DNA from 3 places in the Phascolarctobacterium sp. Marseille-Q4147 genome. Region 3 is predicted to be linked to each of the others. Evidence: riboswitches for the same ligand, from Rfam matches in the RefSeq annotation. Region 3 holds a riboswitch; each other region holds the start of a gene.
The links. A riboswitch is a leader RNA that binds a small molecule or an ion and turns the genes downstream of it on or off. The one in region 3 is predicted to bind S-adenosylmethionine.
Positions count from the first base shown of each region.

Region 1: another riboswitch for S-adenosylmethionine. It lies ahead of KAH19_RS00485 (MetQ/NlpA family ABC transporter substrate-binding protein); the one in region 3 lies ahead of KAH19_RS05170 (methionine ABC transporter ATP-binding protein).
Region 2: another riboswitch for S-adenosylmethionine. It lies ahead of metK (methionine adenosyltransferase); the one in region 3 lies ahead of KAH19_RS05170 (methionine ABC transporter ATP-binding protein).

Region 1 is NZ_CP072874.1:121,584-127,548, forward strand. Features, by position in the region: gene KAH19_RS00475 (CaiB/BaiF CoA-transferase family protein) at 1-971, opposite strand, end outside; gene KAH19_RS00480 (class I SAM-dependent rRNA methyltransferase) at 1,014-2,237, opposite strand; gene KAH19_RS00485 (MetQ/NlpA family ABC transporter substrate-binding protein) at 2,362-3,183, opposite strand; SAM riboswitch class I at 3,270-3,370, opposite strand; gene KAH19_RS00490 (Fe-S-containing hydro-lyase) at 3,478-4,044, opposite strand; gene KAH19_RS00495 (fumarate hydratase) at 4,060-4,905, opposite strand; gene KAH19_RS00500 (NADP-dependent malic enzyme) at 4,965-5,965, opposite strand, start outside.
Region 2 is NZ_CP072874.1:1,656,532-1,662,496, forward strand. Features, by position in the region: gene rpoZ (DNA-directed RNA polymerase subunit omega) at 61-249, shown strand; gene coaBC (bifunctional phosphopantothenoylcysteine decarboxylase/phosphopantothenate--cysteine ligase CoaBC) at 268-1,476, shown strand; SAM riboswitch class I at 2,122-2,230, shown strand; gene metK (methionine adenosyltransferase) at 2,333-3,511, shown strand; gene KAH19_RS07835 (efflux RND transporter periplasmic adaptor subunit) at 3,713-4,831, shown strand; gene KAH19_RS07840 (efflux RND transporter permease subunit) at 4,834-5,965, shown strand, end outside.
Region 3 is NZ_CP072874.1:1,103,653-1,109,617, reverse strand. Features, by position in the region: gene hisG (ATP phosphoribosyltransferase) at 1-384, opposite strand, end outside; gene hisZ (ATP phosphoribosyltransferase regulatory subunit) at 446-1,615, opposite strand; gene KAH19_RS05175 (YerC/YecD family TrpR-related protein) at 1,608-1,913, opposite strand; SAM riboswitch class I at 2,223-2,322, shown strand; gene KAH19_RS05170 (methionine ABC transporter ATP-binding protein) at 2,514-3,551, shown strand; gene KAH19_RS05165 (methionine ABC transporter permease) at 3,541-4,200, shown strand; gene KAH19_RS05160 (MetQ/NlpA family ABC transporter substrate-binding protein) at 4,314-5,144, shown strand; gene KAH19_RS05155 (amino acid ABC transporter substrate-binding protein) at 5,310-5,965, shown strand, end outside.

The DNA.
Region 1 (5,965 bases), 980 kb from region 3:
GCCTTGGTCTGCTCCGCGTCCACCGCCTCGGCAAAATCCAGCACCGGCGTTACGCAGGTATCCCTGCCCGCCAGCAGCTGCTCCCATTCGGGCAACGTGTGCTTGGCAAATTCCAGCGTCAGCTGCTGCTTTAAGTAGTCGTGGTTAGCATCATCATCAATCAGGTCCGTCATATCGGGGCGCTGCAGCACAGCGCACAGGTTGCTCCAGAACTTCTTTTCCAGGCATCCCACTGCAAGGTAGCGTCCTTCCTTCGTCGCATAAATATTATAGTTGGCGTTGGCACCCGTCAGCCAGTTGTTGCCGCGCTCCGCCACAAAACCGCTGCCGAAGTACAGGCTGGCAGCACCGGGCATCAGCGTCATCGCCACATTATACAGCGAAATATCTATTTCCTGCCCCTCGCCCGTCATCTGTGCATGGCGCAGCGCAATCATAATGCTCATGCCCGCCGCCATCGACGCATTCATATCAGCCATCAGCACGCCCGGAATCGCCGGCTTGCCCTGCGCCTCACCGCTCATAGCGGTAATGCCTGCCAGGCTCACGTAACCGATATCATGGTCGGCCTGCTTGGCCAGCGGTCCTTTTTTGCCGTAGCCTGTCAACGAGCAGTAGATAATACGCGGGTTCACAGTCTTCGCCGCCGCATAGTCAATGCCAAGCTTCGTCAGCACACCCGGGCGATAGCTTTCCACCACCACGTCAGCGGTTTTCACCAGCTCCAAAAATGCCCGGCGTCCCGCATCCGACTTCAGGTTAAGCACAACGCTCTTTTTATTGCGGTTCAGCTGCAGATGCCAGTAACCGAAATCCTTTAAAAACGGCGGAAAGCTGCGGGCATAATCTCCCCGCCCCGGCTCCTCGATTTTGATAACCTCCGCGCCGAAATCGGCCAGCAGCATTGTACAATACGGTCCCGGCAGCAGCCGTGACAAATCAAGCACACGAATACCCTCTAAAGCCTGCACAATAACGCCCCCTTAACAGCAGCATATTTTTAGACTGAATTTTTATACTACCTGGAAGATATAGAATTTGAGATAATTTGTTTCCGGCACCTGCCACAGAATCGGATGGTCCGGAGATTGCTGGCGCGCTTCAATCTGACGCAGAGAAACGTTGGCGTCATGCGCAGCGTCCTGCAGCATCTTCACGAACAGCTCCTCCTTCATAAAGTGCGAGCAGGAGCAGGTTGCCAGATAACCGCCGCGCGGCAGCAGCTTCATCGCCTTCAGGTTGATTTCCTTATAGCCGCGAATCGCATTCTTCACCGTGCTGCCGGATTTGGTGAACGCCGGCGGGTCCAGAATAATAAAGTCATATTCACGCGAATGCTTGTTGAACAAATCGCTCAGCAAATCAAAAACATTCGCCTGCAGGCCGTGCATAACATCGGAGCAATTGTTAATCGCTGCGTTATGCTCTGCCATCTGCACTGCCTCCGCACTGATATCAACCGCGGTAACGCTCGCAGCGCCGCCCTTGGCAGCATTCAGCGCAAAGGAACCGGTGTGGGTAAAGCAGTCCAGCACATGCTTGCCCTTGGCAATCTTGGCAATCGCCTGACGGTTATATTTCTGGTCGAGGAAGAAGCCTGTCTTTTGGCCGTTTTCTACATCAACCGTATATTCGATGCCGTTTTCGACAATCTCGGTAGTAACAGCGCCGGGCTCGGGGCACAAATCGGTAGCAAACCAGTGCTTGCCCTCCTCCATGCCCTCCAGCAGGCGGATTCTTACGTCGTTGCGCTCATACAGACCGCGGATTTCCTGTCCCATCTCGCGCAGAATTTTAATCAGCAGCTCAAACAGCATCTGCTTGCGCATTTCAATGCCCAAGGACAGTGTTTGCGTTACCAGCAAATCATTATAGCGGTCCACGGTCAGGCCGGGAAACATATCCGCTTCGCCGAAAATCAGGCGGCAGCAGTTAAAATCACGCTCGCCCATAACCGTCAGGCGGTAATCCAGCGCATAGCGCAGACGGCGCTCCCAAAAGGCTTCGTCAAACTTATCATTAGTATTGGTGGAAATAATGCGCACACGGATTTTGGAATGGTCATTCACAAAGCCGGTGCCCAAATATTTGCCCTTGGACGTTACAACATCCACCAAGTCACCGTTGGCATACTCGCCTTCAATTTTAGTTACCTCTTCACCAAACACCCAGGGATGACCGCCGCGTGCAGCGCGCTCTCCCTTCGGGGTTACGAAAAATTTTGCATATTTACGCATATTCTACCTCACGATTTTAAGATTAGTATTTCTTTAAGTATAGCATATTTTGCAGGCGGATGCACAGAAAAAGACTGCCACCGAAATGCGTCGGCATTTCAGCGGCAGCCCTTCAATTCACAAATTAGAACGCTGCAACAACAGCGCCTTTGTATTTATCCTCGATGAACTTCTTAACCTCGGGAGAACGCAGAGCATTCATCAGCTTCTGGATTTCCGGACGGTTTTCGTCACCCTTGCGGACAGCTACGATGTTAGCATACGGAGATTCCTTCGGCTCGGTGAACAGAGAATCCTTCACCGGGTTCAGCTTAGCTTCCATAGCGAAGTTAGAGTTGATAACAGACAAATCGGTATCATCCATGGAACGCGGCAGCAGAGCAGCTTCGATTTCCACAATCTTCAGCTTCTTGTCGTTGCCAACGATATCGCCTACGGTAGCCTTAACGCCAACGCCATCCTTCAGCTTCAGCAGCTTAGCGCTTTGCAGCAGAGCCAGCGCACGGCCGCCGTTGGACGGGTCGTTCGGAATAGCAATTTTAGCGCCTTCGGGGATATCATTCAGAGATTTGATTGTCTTGGAATAAATGCCCATCGGCTCGATATGTACCTTGCCTGCAGATACAAGATTCATCTTGCGCTCGGAAACAAAGGTATCCAGATAAGGCTCATGCTGGAAGAAGTTGGCATCCAGCTCCTTATCGTTCAAAGCCAGGTTCGGTTTAACATAATCGCTGAATTCGATAATTTGCAGGTCTACGCCCTCTTTAGCCAAGGTGCCTTTGATCTGGTTGAGGATTTCAGCATGCGGTACAGCGGTAGCGCCAACCTTCAAGGTAACCTTTTTGTCAGCACCGTTGTCTGCCTTTTTGTCTCCGCCGCCGCAGCCTGCAGCAACAACTGCAAGGCTCACTAATGCCAGTAATGCAACTAATAATTTTTTCATCTTTTTTACATCCTTTCTTTATCCAACACGTCTTGCAAAACATCCGCCTAAGAAAAAAACTCCTTCTGAGGAAGGAGCCGGTCTTCCTCTCATCTTTCAAGATTACACTTGCAGGATGTAGCACCATAACCTTCGTCTGGTTGCCGGGCATCATCGGGCCTGTTCCCTCCGCCACTCTTGATAAGAGCGTGTTATTAAGATGTGAGTAATAATATATTATCCTAGTGTCTTTGTCAACATTAATCGCAAAAAAAATTAAGGGCAGAAAATCCTGCCCTTAATCTGTTAACAATGTTACTCTTTTTTATACTTGGCAATACCAACTTTATAGAAGTCATTACCCTCGCTGTCGATGCAGACGATAGCCGGGAAATCCTTAACCTCGTATCTGCGGATAGCCTCCGGTCCCAGGTCTTCGTAAGCAATCATGGTTTCGCTCTTGATTGATTGGGTGATAACAGCAGCAGCACCGCCTACAGCAACGAAATAAACAGCGCCATGCTTAGCGCAGGCATCAATAACCTCCTGGCTGCGCAGACCTTTGCCGATCATGCCGCGCATGCCCTGCTCGATCATGGTCGGGGTATATTTATCCATACGGCCGCTGGTGGTGGGGCCGGCACTGCCGACAACCTCGCCCGGTTTGGCAGGAGTAGGGCCAACGTAATAAATAACATTATTGGTCAGATCCAAAGGCAGCTTTTCGCCACGCTCCAGCGCTTCATACAAACGCTTGTGAGCAGCGTCGCGTGCAGTGTAGATATAACCGCTGATGCGTACAACGTCGCCTGCATGCAGGTCTTTGACAGTTTCTTCGGTCAGCGGAGCATTGATATATTTGATTACAGCTTCTTCACTCATCTTCAGGCGCCTCCTTTAAATTTCTGCTTCAGCCTTGCGTGCCTGGTGGCAGTTCAGGTTTACAGCGCAGGGCATACCGCCGATATGGGTATGGGTAAATTCAACATTTACAGCCAGAGCGGTAGTGCTGCCGCCTAAGCCGGAAGGACCTACACCGGTTTTGTTTACCAGCTCCAGCAGCTCGTCCTCCAGTGCCGCATAGCGCTCATCCTTATTGTGCTCGCCTACGGTACGGGTCAGCGCATATTTAGCCAGAATAGCGGCACGCTCCATATTGCCGCCGATGCCTACGCCGACGGTAATCGGCGGGCAGGGGTTCGGGCCTGCAGCACGCACGGTATCAACAACAAATTTTTTGATGCCTTCAACGCCGTCTGCCGGCTTCAGCATTTTCAAAGCGCCCATGTTCTCGCTGCCGCAGCCTTTAGGGCAAACGATAATTTTAACCTTTTCACCGGGAACAATCTTGGTGTGGATGATTGCCGGAGTATTATCACCGGAATTTTTACGATCAAATACCGGGTCGCCTACAGAGGATTTACGCAGATAGCCTTCAGTGTAGCCCTTTGCTACGCCTGCATGAATGGCAGTGTACAAATCGCCGTCAACGAAATGCACTTCCTGACCGATTTCCAGGAATACTACAGTCAGACCGGTATCCTGACACAGAGGAACAGCTTTTTTCTTAGCCAGCTCGAAGTTCTCAATCAAGGTAGCAAGGATTTCCCTGCCCAAAGGAGATTCTTCTTCAACAGCGGCATTTCTGATCTTGTCCATCATCTCCTGCGGGAGATAGTAGCAGGAATCCATGCACAGCTTGGCAATAACATCAGTGACTTCACTAACCTTTATTTCTCTCATGTTTTCATCCTCCTAAGCTCACATTGTCATTGTGAGAATAATATTTTTGATACTGCGGCTTAACGGCCGATGCGTTTAGCAGTATTGGCTCTTACAACCTCAGGATCTACAATTTTGCGTGCCAGGCCCTTTTCGATAGCAACCTTAGCTACAGCGGCAGCAACCGCCGGAGCAACACGCGGGTCAAAAGCGTCAGGTACTACATAGTCCTCACGCAGGTCTTTTTCGTCAATCAGGTCGGCAATAGCATAAACAGCAGCAACCTTCATCTCCTCGGTAATAGCGCGTGCGCGTACATCAATAGCACCGCGGAATACGCCCGGGAATACGGTTACGTTGTTAACCTGGTTCGGTCTGTCGCTGCGGCCGGTGCCGGCAACAGCAACGCCTGCTTCCTTAGCAGCATCATAGCTGGTTTCCGGAACAGGATTAGCCAGAGCAAAAACAATAGCCTTGTCAGCCATGCTTTGCATAATTTCTTTGGTGAATACGTTCGGAGCGGAAGCACCGATCATAACGTCAGCACCCTTGGCAACATCAGCAAGAGTACCCTGCTTATGCTCCTTATTGGTTACGGTAGCCAGATAGCTTTGGATGCGGTCCAGCTTAGCGTCGATGCCTTCGTACAGAGCGCCGAAGCGGTCAACCATGATTACATTTTGTGCGCCCATGTTTACCAGCAGACGGCCGATAGCACTGCCGGCAGCACCGCAGCCGTTGACAACGAATTTAGCGGTAGCAATGTCTTTTTTAACAAAGCGCAGTGCGCCCAGTACAGCAGACAGGCAGGCAATAGCGGTACCATGCTGGTCATCGTGGAATACAGGAATATCGCAGATTTCTTTCAGCTTATCTTCGATTTCATAGCATTTGGGAGAGGAAATATCCTCCAGGTTTACGCCTGCATAGTTAGGCTGCAGCAGCTTAACGGTGCGGATGAATTCGTCCGGATCCTTGGTATCAAGACAAACAGGCACAGCGTCAACATCGCCGAAGGTTTTGAACAGTGCAGCCTTGCCTTCCATTACCGGCATAGCAGCTTCGGGACCGATGTCGCCCA
Region 2 (5,965 bases), 550 kb from region 3:
TTATGCAGCAGTCTGCTGTGTGAACCATGAAATACTTAAAGGAGTGATTCTATAATGTCTATGGTAGATCCGTCTATTGACTATTTGGCAGAAAAAGTAGATAGCAAATACACTTTGGTTATTTTGGCAGCAAAAAGAGCACGCGAGCTCACTGTTCCCGGCGTAAATTCCGCGGAAAAAGAGGTCAGCGCTGCGCTGAAGGAAATTGCTAACGATACTATTACCTACGAGCGTACTAGAAACGTATAACAGCGGGAGGGTAAAACCTTGTTAAAGGGCAAAAAAATTGTTTTGGGAGTAACCGGCGGTATTGCCGTTTATAAGGCTGTAGATCTTGTAAGCCGTTTGCGTAAGCAGGGCTGCGAGGTGCGTGTGGTCATGACCGAGCATGCACAGCAGTTTGTTACTCCGTTAACCTTCAAGGAAATCAGCGGTAATGCTGTTGCTACCAGCATGTGGAACAGCAACCAGGAATTTAATGTTGAGCATATTGCTTTGGCAAATTGGGCAGACGCTTTCTTAGTTGCGCCTGCTACCGCTAATATTCTGGCTAAAATGACCTATGGCATTGCGGATGATCTGCTGAGCACTACGCTTTTGGCAGCTCAGGCACCGATAGTTGTCTGCCCAGCAATGAATACCGGTATGTATCTTAATGCTGCAACCCAGGAAAATATCGCTAAGCTGCAAAGCCGCGGTATTACTGTAATGCCGCCTGCTTCCGGTCATCTTGCCTGCGGCACCAGCGGCCCAGGCCGTCTGCCTGAACCGCAGCAGATTGTGGAGTTCATGAGCAGCTTTTTTGCCGGCCGTGAGGGCGATTTGCGTGGCCTTAAGGTACTTGTTACCGCAGCAGGTACACGTGAACCGATTGACCCCGTCCGCTTTGTCGGCAACCGTTCCAGCGGCAAGATGGGCTATGCCGTAGCTCAGATGGCTGCCGAGCGCGGTGCTGAGGTACTGCTTATCAGCGGTCCTTCTGCACTTGCTGTACCGCCTAATGTGAAGGCTGTGCAGGTTGAATCGACCAATGAAATGCTGGAGGCTTGCCTGGCAGCTTATGATGCGGTTGATATCGTTATCAAGGCAGCGGCAGTTGCCGATTACCGTCCGCGTGATGTGGCAGACCAAAAGATTAAGAAGAAAACAGATGATGCTCTGACTGTGGTTATGGATAAAAATCCGGATATCCTCAAAACTTTGGGTGCTAAGAAAACACATCAGGTTTTGGTTGGCTTTGCTGCAGAAACGCAAAACCTGTTGGCTAATGCTCGCGAAAAGGTAGTTAAAAAGAATCTTGATATGATTGTAGCCAACGATGTTACGGCTGCCGGTGCCGGTTTCAACTCCGATACCAATATCGTTAAGTTCCTTTATGCTAACGGCGATGTATGCGAGCTGGAGCAGATGCCGAAGGTTGATGTGGCGAACCGTATTTTGGACGAGGCGTTGCGTATACGTCGCGAGCGCGCTTAGAAGAGCGCGTGTAAGGCAACATCTGCGTCATGACCGCTCTTCTACGTAGAGAGCGCGTATAAGGCTACATCTGCGTCATGACTGCTCCTCGACGTACTAGAAGTACGCCGTCGTCGCAATCATATAGCATCTGCAGCTTTCTCCGCGCTCTTTGGAGTAGGGATTGCAAGGTCGCATCTGCGTCATGACTGCTCCTCGACGTACTAGAAGTACGTCGTCGTCGCAATCATACTAGCATCTGCAGCCTTCTCCGCGCTCTTTGGAGTAGGGATTGCAAGGTCGCATCTGCGTTATGACTGTTTCTCGATGCAGCAGTAGTACGCCGTCGTCGCAATCATATAGCATCTGTAGCCTTCTCCGCGCTCTTTGGAGTAGGGATTGCAAGGTCGCATCTGCGTTATGACTGTTTCTCGATGCAGCAGTAGTACGCCGTCGTCGCAATCATATAGCATCTGTAGCCTTCTCCGCGCTCTTGGAAGATAGGCTTGCAAGGCTACGTATGCATTATGACTCTATATATAATAGAATTGAATTCTATTTAGCATAAGCAGTTGCAACAAAGTATTTTCACATATTTTTCGTAAAAAAAGTACTTGTCATTATCTTGATTTTGTTATATAATGGCATCTGTAAACAATTTAACACAACTCATCAAGAGCGATGGAGGGAATGGCCCTGTGAAGTCGCAGCAACCATTGCAGTGTGACAGCTGTAAAACGGTGCTAAGTCCTGCAGTTTATCTGTAAGATGAGAATGCTAAGAGTAATAATTTAAGGCGTTCTCATTACGAGAACGCCTTTTCTTATACCATCTAAACACTCTCAACAACGTTTTTTATTTATGAAAGGAGCTACCAATGAGAAAATTATTTACTTCCGAATCCGTTACCGAAGGTCATCCCGATAAAATAGCAGACCAAATTTCCGATGCTGTGCTTGATGCCATCCTGGCTCAAGATCCTAAAGGCCGTGTTGCTTGCGAAACTATCGTTACTACCGGTCAGGTTCACATTTTCGGTGAAATTTCTACCCAATGCTATGTTGATATCGCACACATTGCCCGCGAAACCATCAACAACATCGGCTACAACCGTGCTAAATTTGGCTTTGACGGCAACACCTGCGGCGTGCTGATTTCTATCGACGAGCAGTCCCCTGATATCGCTATGGGCGTTGATAAAGCACTGGAGGCTAAGGAAGGTCAGGCTGCTGAGGAAGAAACCGGTGCCGGCGACCAAGGTATGATGTTCGGTTATGCAACCAACGAAACCGAAAGCTATATGCCGATGCCTGCATATCTGGCTAACAAGCTGGCTCTGCAGCTGACCAAGGTTCGTAAGGAAGGCGTGCTGCCTTACCTGCGTCCGGACGGCAAAACTCAGGTTACCGTTGAATATGATGACGGCAAACCTGTTCGTGTAGATACTATCGTTATTTCTTCCCAACATGCACCGGAAGTTTCCAACGAGCAGATTCGCAAAGATATTATCGAAAAGGTTATTGCACCGATTGTTCCCGCAGAAATGCTGGATGCGGAAACCAAATACTACATCAACCCGACTGGCCGTTTCGTTATCGGCGGTCCTCAAGGTGACGCTGGTCTGACCGGCCGTAAAATCATCGTTGACACCTATGGCGGTATGGCTCGTCATGGCGGCGGTGCTTTCAGCGGCAAGGACCCCTCTAAGGTTGACCGCAGTGCTGCTTATGCTGCACGTCACGTTGCTAAAAATATCGTTGCCGCAGGTTTGGCAGATAAATGCGAAATCCAATTGGCATACGCTATCGGCGTAGCACATCCGGTTTCCGTTCTGGTTGAAACCTTCGGCACCGGCAAAATCAGCGAAGACAAGATTGCTGAGCTGGTTCGCAAAAACTTCTCCCTGAGCCCGACCGGTATTATCCGTGAGCTGGATTTGCTGCGTCCTATCTACAAGCAAACTGCTGCTTATGGTCATTTCGGCCGTACCGATGTAGATCTGCCGTGGGAGCATACTGAAAAGGCTGCTGCACTGCGCGAGCAGGCAGGCCTGTAAGCTTAATTTAAAACTGTCGAAAGCACGCTGTCCGCAGCGTGCTTTTTCTATGCCTGCCGGCGGCTTTGCACTTGCTAACTTCTCTTGATAAGAGGTATAATATTATTATCTATAACTATAATTTGTCCACGATAAACTCAGCTGAATTTAAACTTACCCCATTATAATTAACCCAAGGGCATGGTGCAGGGAGGAAAGAAAGTGAATTTACAGAATCGCAAGGTTAAGATAGCGCTTGGCCTGCTGCTTGCGGTATGCGTAATTATCGGCTACCGTATTTACAGCAATATCCAGGCTGATAAGGCGCGTACTGCTAAGCTGTCGCAGGTACGCAATGTGGCGGTCGTTACTGCTCACCCCGTAAGGCAGACGATTGTTCCCAGTCTGAGCTTTTCCGGCAGTCTGGACCCGGAATGGCAGGCAGAGGTTGCCGCTAAGGTGGACGGACGCTTGGAAAAGGTTTATGTCCGTGAGGGTGACCGTGTGAGCCGAGGACAGGTGCTGGCAATTTTGGAGCAGGCTGATACAGATGCCAATCTGTTAAGTGCCAAGGGCAGCTTTTTGGATGCACAGACCAGTCTGCGTAAGGCGGAAACAGATTTGCAGCGTTATGAAAAGCTATATGCTACGGGTGCGGTTTCGCAGCAGGTGGTAGATGATTACCGCTTTGCGCGTGATAATGCTGCAGCTAAGCTGGAGGCTGCCAGAGGCAGCATGCGGGCGATGGAGTCTAAATCCGAGGGCACGGTGCTGACAGCGCCTGCTGACGGTATTATTGCCAAGCGTTATTATCAGGAGGGCTACTATGCAAAGGCAGGTACGCCTATTTTTGCCGTTGCTGATATCTCTATGCTGAAAACTACGATTCATATTCCCGAAGGCCAGATTGCCGGTGTACATGTCGGCAATGAAGCAAGCATTACTCTGCCTGCTTATCCCGGTAAAAAGCTGATAGGTAAAATTACCCGCATCGCTCCGGTTGCGGATTTGCCGGCGCATACCTTTGCGGCAGAGGTGAGCGTGGATAACAGCGAAGGTCTTTTAGCCGGCGTCTATGCCAACGTTACGCTTACAGCTTCACCTAAAGCTAACGTTCTCACCATTCCGGTGCAGGCTATCGTGATGCGTGATGACCAGCAGACGGTATTTGTTGTTGATGATAAAGGCGTTGTACAGCGTCGTGTGCTGAATGTCGGTTATACGAATGATAAGCTGGCTGAAATAGTGAGCGGACTGGATGAAAAGGATACTATTGTTATCGAAGGACACAACAAGCTGCGTGAAGGCAGCAAGATAGATTTGAAAAAGGCTGGTAAATAACGATGATTGGAACATTTATCAAGCGGCCGGTCTTTACTACCATGTTTATTTTGCTGTTGGTAGTGTTCGGTATCCGCTGCTATCCGGAAATCGGCGTTGATCTGAATCCTGATGTTGATTTGCCTATTGTCAGCGTGCGTGTTACCTACAGCGGTGCTTCGCCGCAGGAAATGGAAACGCTGGTTACCAAGCCGATTGAGAACCGCGTCAGTCAGGTTTCCGGTATCAAGACGTTGTCTTCCACTGTGCTTGAAGGCTACAGTGAAACGGTTCTGGAATTTAATATCGGTGTAGACCCGCAGGTGAAGGCTAGTGAGGTGCGTGAAAAGGTTGCCAGCGTGCGCAAGGCGCTGCCGGATGATATTGATGAGCCGGTAACACAGACGGTAGACCTCAACTCCCGCGCTATTGTAGCCTATACCTTTGCTTCGCCCTCGCGTAGCCGTGGTGAAATCCGCCGCATTGTGGAGGATAATATCAAGGATGAGCTGCAGATGGTGGAGGGTGTTTCCGAGGTTACCGTTGTCGGTGCCAGCCAGCGTGCTATCCGCATCGTGCTGAAGCCGGAAAAGCTGGCGGAATACGGTATTGCCTACCAGACAGTGCGCAGTAAGCTGAACGCCAACAATTACAATACTCCCGGCGGCAAGGCAAAAAATGACGCTATGGAAATCACTGTGCGTACCTTGGGCAAGTATAACAATATCAATGATATTAAGCAGGTGGTAGTTGCTAATCATAACGGACGCCCTGTTTATATCAGTGAAATTGCCGATGTGCTTGATTCCTGGGAGGATGAGGATACCTTTGCCAGCGCTAACGGCGTTCCCTGTGTTATGACCTTTGTGCGTAAGCAGTCCAAAACTAATACTGTTGATGTTACCGATAATGTCAATGCCAAGATGGAGGAGCTGAAGCACAGCAATCTGCCTCCGGATATTATCGTTGATAAGGTGCGCGACCAATCTAATTATATTCGCGATAATATTGCGGATGTCTGGAATGCGATTCTTTTCGGCGGTTTTCTGGCGCTTTTGATAACATATCTATTCCTGCGCAATTTCCGTGCGACTATTATCGGTGGCCTGTGTATTCCTACGTCTATTATTGCCACCTTCTTTATGATGAAGGTTA
Region 3 (5,965 bases):
AGCCTTGGCGCAGTTAGGATACTTCGTTGCTACCCTCAGGTGAGCGTAATCCGTCAGCTTGGCGCGTCGCTTAGCCTCCGGCACTGCCATCATCAGGCGGCAACGGCCAAAGCCCAAATCCAAAAGCTCCACTACGTCCTTATCCTGCTCCAGCAGCACATCCTTGCCGATGATACCGATATCTGCCGCACCGTATTCAACATACGTCGGCACATCAACGGTTTTGGCAATAATGAATCGCACCTTGGTTTCCTCGTTGCTGATAACCAGCTTGCGCGAATCCTCGGTAACGTTTTCGGCGCTGTAGCCTACCTTCGCCAGCAGGCGTACAGACTTATCGAACAGCTTGCCCTTCGGCAATGCTATAGTAATGTATTCGTCCATAAAAATACCCCTCTATATTTTCCAGCCATAAGCTTAATGCGTCTAATTTTTTCCTTTAAGCTTATTCTACATATACTAACGATTTACAGCCATATTCCTTTACGGCGAGCGCTGCTCCCTGCAGGTCCGCAGCCTCGGTCAGTAGCTTAACGCTGCGGCCTTCGCGGCGCAATGCTGTCGCTTTGGCAATCGCCTCCGGCAGCTTGCCTTCGCTCCAGGCTACCAGCACGTCCCAGGTGCGGTTGTTGGTAACAACGCCGTTGCGCTCCAAAGCCAGCAGCACGCGGTCTACGCCAACAGCAAAACCTGTTGCCGGGCACTCCAGGCCGAAGCGCTGCATCATCTTGTCGTAGCGGCCACCGCCTGCCACCGGATAACCCATTTCCGGCAGATACACTTCAAAAAGCATACCGGTGTAATAATCAAGTGAACGGTACAAGCCAAGATCAAAGCTCAAATAGTCTGCAGCGCCATATGCTTCCACCAGCTTATAGATTTTGCGCAAATCATTCAGAGCGCCTTGGCACTTAGCGTTAGTTACTATTGCAGCAACTTTGTCTAAAAGCTCTATGCCACCCTGCAGGAAGAGGAAATCGGCAAAAAGCTGCTTGATTTCCGGACGGATATTTTCCATCGCATCTGCCATCTGCTGCATACCCACAGCATCATGACGGCGCAGGCAATCCTTCAGCTGCTGCAGCTGAGCAGCATCAAAGCCTGCTTCCTCCGCCAGGCCGTTGATAAAATCAACGTGGCCCAGGCTGATAGCGAACTTCTGCAAGCCTGCAGCCTGCAATGCTTCGGCTGCCAGCACGATAACCTCGGCATCGGCAGCAGCGCCGCTGGCACCCAGCATTTCTACACCGGCCTGCTCAAATTCGCATTGGCGTCCTGCCTGAATTTCTTCATAGCGGTAAAGGTTTGCCAGATAGCAAAGACGTTTAATCTTTTCGCCGCCCTGCAGGCGCGTCGCTGTCAGGCGGGCAATCGGCGCCGTCATATCATTGCGCAGTGCCAGCAGATTATTGCTGCGGTCAAAAAACCGGAAATCCCCTTTGGTACCGGCAGCGCCGAAGGTATCAACATATTCAAAATCGGGTGTTTTTACCTCATCATAGCCCCATTTGTCAAAAACATTGATAATCGCATTTTCGATTCCACGGCGTGTCTTCATCTCTCCCGGCAGAATATCCTTGGTTCCGTAGGGAACCTGATATACCTTATTAGTCATCTTCTTTCTTCCCCTCTTTTATAACTTGCATAACAGAATTATAACCATCCGCGCCGTAAACAAGACAACGCTTAACACGTGAAATGGTTGCGGTGCTGGCACCGGTTTTCTCTACGATAGTTTCGTAAATACAGCCCTCATCCAGCATGCGCGCCACCTCCAGGCGCTGTGCCATGGCCTTCAGCTCGCTGATAGTACAGATATCCTCAAAAAATTTATAGCATTGCTCCTCATCCTTTAAGCTGAGAATCGCTTTGAATAATTGGTCTGTTAAATGATCATGAATATTTGCTGCCATTTTTAGTTTCCTCCTGTGCGTTACGTGCATATAACGATAGTACTTTAACTCACTAACTCGTAAAAATACTTTAATACTTTATCTTGCGAAAGTCAAGGAAAAATTTACAAAAAATCTTTTTTCCGCAGGTTTTGTAAAAAATTTCGCATTTCGCTTTACAATTACCTAGCATTTTGATATAATTTGAGCAATTCCTGAAATCCATTGGACGCAGCTTTACAGCTTTACAGTTTTTCAGTAAATTTTACGCAAAACTGTTGACAATATCCTAAAATAGATGTATGATTATTTCATTCAAACTTAACAGAGATTTCATCAAGAGTAGCTGAGGGACTGGCCCGATGAAGCTACGGCAACCACACATCAGTGAACGGTGCCAATTCCAACGGATAATTCCGGCAGATGAAGATTACAGATGCAACGTATCCTTCGCCGTGCCGGTGAAGGATTTTTTTTACGCCGGCCGTCGATTCCGACAGCAGACGTACACCGGAGAATGCGACTCTCAAGCAACATCCGCTGACTTCTATTGGAAAATAATCTCTCACACTCAAATAAGGACTGCTGAAACTTGCAGTCACATTAGAAAGGAACACAAGAATGATAGAACTAGTTAATGTAGAAAAAACCTACTACAGCAAGGCCGGCGACATCCATGCTCTGTACAAAACAAGCCTGAGCATCAAGGCCGGCGAAATTTTCGGTATCATCGGTCTTTCCGGTGCCGGCAAATCCACATTGGTGCGCTGCATCAATATGTTGGAAAAACCGACCGCAGGCCAGGTATTCGTTGACGGCCAGGAGCTGACCGCCATGAGCGAAGCACAGCTGCGTAAAGCACGTCAGAGCATCGGCATGATCTTCCAGCACTTCAACCTGCTGGCAAGCCGTACTGTTTATGATAACATCGCTTTTCCGCTGGAAATCCAAGGTCTGAGCAAGAGCGAAATCGACAAGCGCGTACGTCCTCTGCTGGAGCTGGTACAGCTGGAAAGCCGTGCCAACTACTATCCCAGCCAGTTATCCGGCGGTCAGAAACAGCGTGTAGGCATTGCCCGCGCCCTGGCAAGCAATCCTAAGGTACTGCTGTGCGACGAAGCAACCAGTGCTCTCGACCCGCAGACCACCAAATCTATTCTGCATCTGCTGCAGGACATCAACAAAAAGATGAATCTGACCATCGTGCTGATTACACACCAGATGGAGGTTGTAAAAACCATCTGTGACCGCGTTGCTGTTATCGAAAGCGGCGACATCATTGAGGAAGGCCCGATGATTGACGTTTTCACCAATCCGCAGCACCCCACTACCAAAGAATTTACCAAGAGCGTTATCAACGCCGAGCTGCCTGATATCGTTAAACAGATGAAATTAAGCGATACCTATACCGAAGGCAGCAAGCTGCTGGTACGTATCTCCTTCATCGGTGACAGTGCCAGCGAGCCTATTATTTCCGGCATGGTAAAACATTTTGATGTTGACGTAAGCATTATTTCCGGTAATACCGACCAGCTGAAGGATGTCCTCTTCGGCACTCTGCTGATTGAGATTTCCGGTAACCGCGAGCGCATTAAAAATGCATTGGAATATCTGCATCAGCAGCATCTGAAAACGGAGGTAATTGGCTATGAGTCCTGATATGATTGACCTTTTAATAAAATCCTTTTGGGAAACCTGCTACATGGTTTTCGCTTCTACCGCACTTTCCACTTTAATCGGCATTCCGCTGGGCGTAATTCTTACCGTAACCCGCAAGGACCACATTCTGCCGAACCAACCGCTTAACACTATTCTGGGCGCGATTGTCAACGCAACGCGTTCCACTCCTTTCATTATATTAATGGTAGCAATTATTCCGCTGACACGTATGATTGTCGGCTCTTCCATCGGTACTACCGCAGCAATTGTGCCGCTGACTATTTCCGCAGCACCGTTCATTGCACGTATCATTGAATCTTCTTTGCTGGAAATCAACCCCGGCATTATCGAAGCAGCACAGGCTATGGGTGCAAGCCCGATGCAGATTATCACTAAGGTACTGCTTCCCGAAGCAATGCATTCCATCGTACTGGGCGTAACGCTTGCCATCATCAGCTTAATCGGCTATTCCGCAATGGCCGGCACCTTGGGCGGCGGCGGTCTTGGTGACTTGGCAATTCGCTACGGCTACCAGCGCTTCCAGATGGACGTTATGATTGCCACCGTTGTCGTGCTCATCGTCATGGTACAGGCAATGCAGTCCTTAGGCGACTACGCATCCAAAAAGCTTAACAAAAACAAACTGTAATCTACAGGCCAAATGAGGGTTTACAACGATGAAGCGAGTTTCATCGACGTAATAAAGAAAAAAGCCGCTGCTGTTTGACAGCAGACCACCATTATTTTAGGGAGGAACAACTTATGAAGAAGATTACCAAACTTTTACTCACCGTTGCGCTCTGCGCACTGACCATCATCGCCGCAGGTTGCGGTGGCGACAACAAGGCAGCCGATAAAAAGGCTGACCCGAACGCACCCGTTAAAATCGGCGTAACCGCAGGTCCGCACGCTGAAATCATGGACAACGTTAAAAAGCTGGCTGAAAAGCAAGGCCTGAAAATTGAGGTTGTCGAATTCTCAGACTATGTAACCCCGAACGTATCCCTGGCACAGGGCGAGCTGTTTGCCAACTCCATGCAACATGCTCCGTATCTGGCAGCAACTCTGAAAAAAGAGCCTAAATTCGAACTGGTTGAAGCTTTCAAAACCGTAAACTTCCCGATGGCTATCTATTCCACCAAATATAAAAAGGTTGAGGATATCCCGGCAGGCGCAACCATCGGCATTCCTAACGATCCGTCCAACGGTGCTCGCGCACTTCTTGTTCTGGCTGACAAAGGCTTCATCGAAGTTAAGGATAAAAATGATGTTTCCACCTCTGTAGCAAGCATCACCAAAAATCCGAAAAACTACAAAATTCAGGAGTTGGACGCTGCTTCCATTCCTAAAGCAATGGGCGACCTTGATATTGCCGTAATCAATGCCAACTATGCACTGATTGCCAAACTGAACCCGTCTAAGGACAGCCTGCTGGTTGAACGCGCTGATAACCCGTTTGTCAACATCTTCGTAACCACCAAGGCTAACGAAAAGGATCCGCGCATTGAACAGCTGAAGAAGATTTACACCTCCGCTGAAAACAAAAAATTCATCGAAGATCACTTCAAAGGCTCCATTACTCCGGCATTCTGATTTACCGAAGTATAGTCCAAAAGCTCCCGCAGACTTCTGCGGGAGCTTATTTCTTGCCTTACCGCAATTTCTAAAAAATTTTTGCATTTAGCACTTTACAAATTTAGCATACTAAAGTATAATGGGTACATAGTTAAATGCTAATTAACAAATGAGGTGTGGAAAATGAAAAAATTAGTTGCTTTAGTAATGGGCCTGATGATGATGCTCATGATGGTTGCCGGCTGCGGCAGCGACGGCCCGAAAAAAATGGTAATCGGCCTGGACGATAACTTCGCTCCTATGGGTTACCGCAATGAAAAGAATGAAATCGTCGGCATGGATATCGACCTTGCACGCGAAGCCTGCAAGCGTGCCGGCATGGAAGTAGAATTTAAACCAATCGACTGGGGTGCAAAGGAAGCAGAGCTCAAATCCAAACGCATTGACGCTATCTGGAACTGCTTCACCGTTAACCCGGAGCGTGAAAAGGTATATGGCATGTCCAAGCCTTACATCAACAACTCCCAGCTGGTTGTTGTTCCTAAAGATTCTCCGATTAAAACCCTCGAAGATTTAAAGGGTAAAATCGTAGCGGTACAGGATGACAGCACAGGCTCCTACCTGCTCGAACAGCCTGCACACAAAGAGCTGGCAGCTTCCATGAAGGAAGTTCGCAAATATCCCGACTTCGCAGCTATTTACATGGAAATAGACAACAAACGTGTTGATGCTGCTATCGTAGACGCAGTTCTTGCTCGCGGCTATTATGACAAAAAGAAACCCGGTGCCTACAGAATTCTTGAACAGAACATGGGTGATGAGGTTGTAGCAATTGCCTT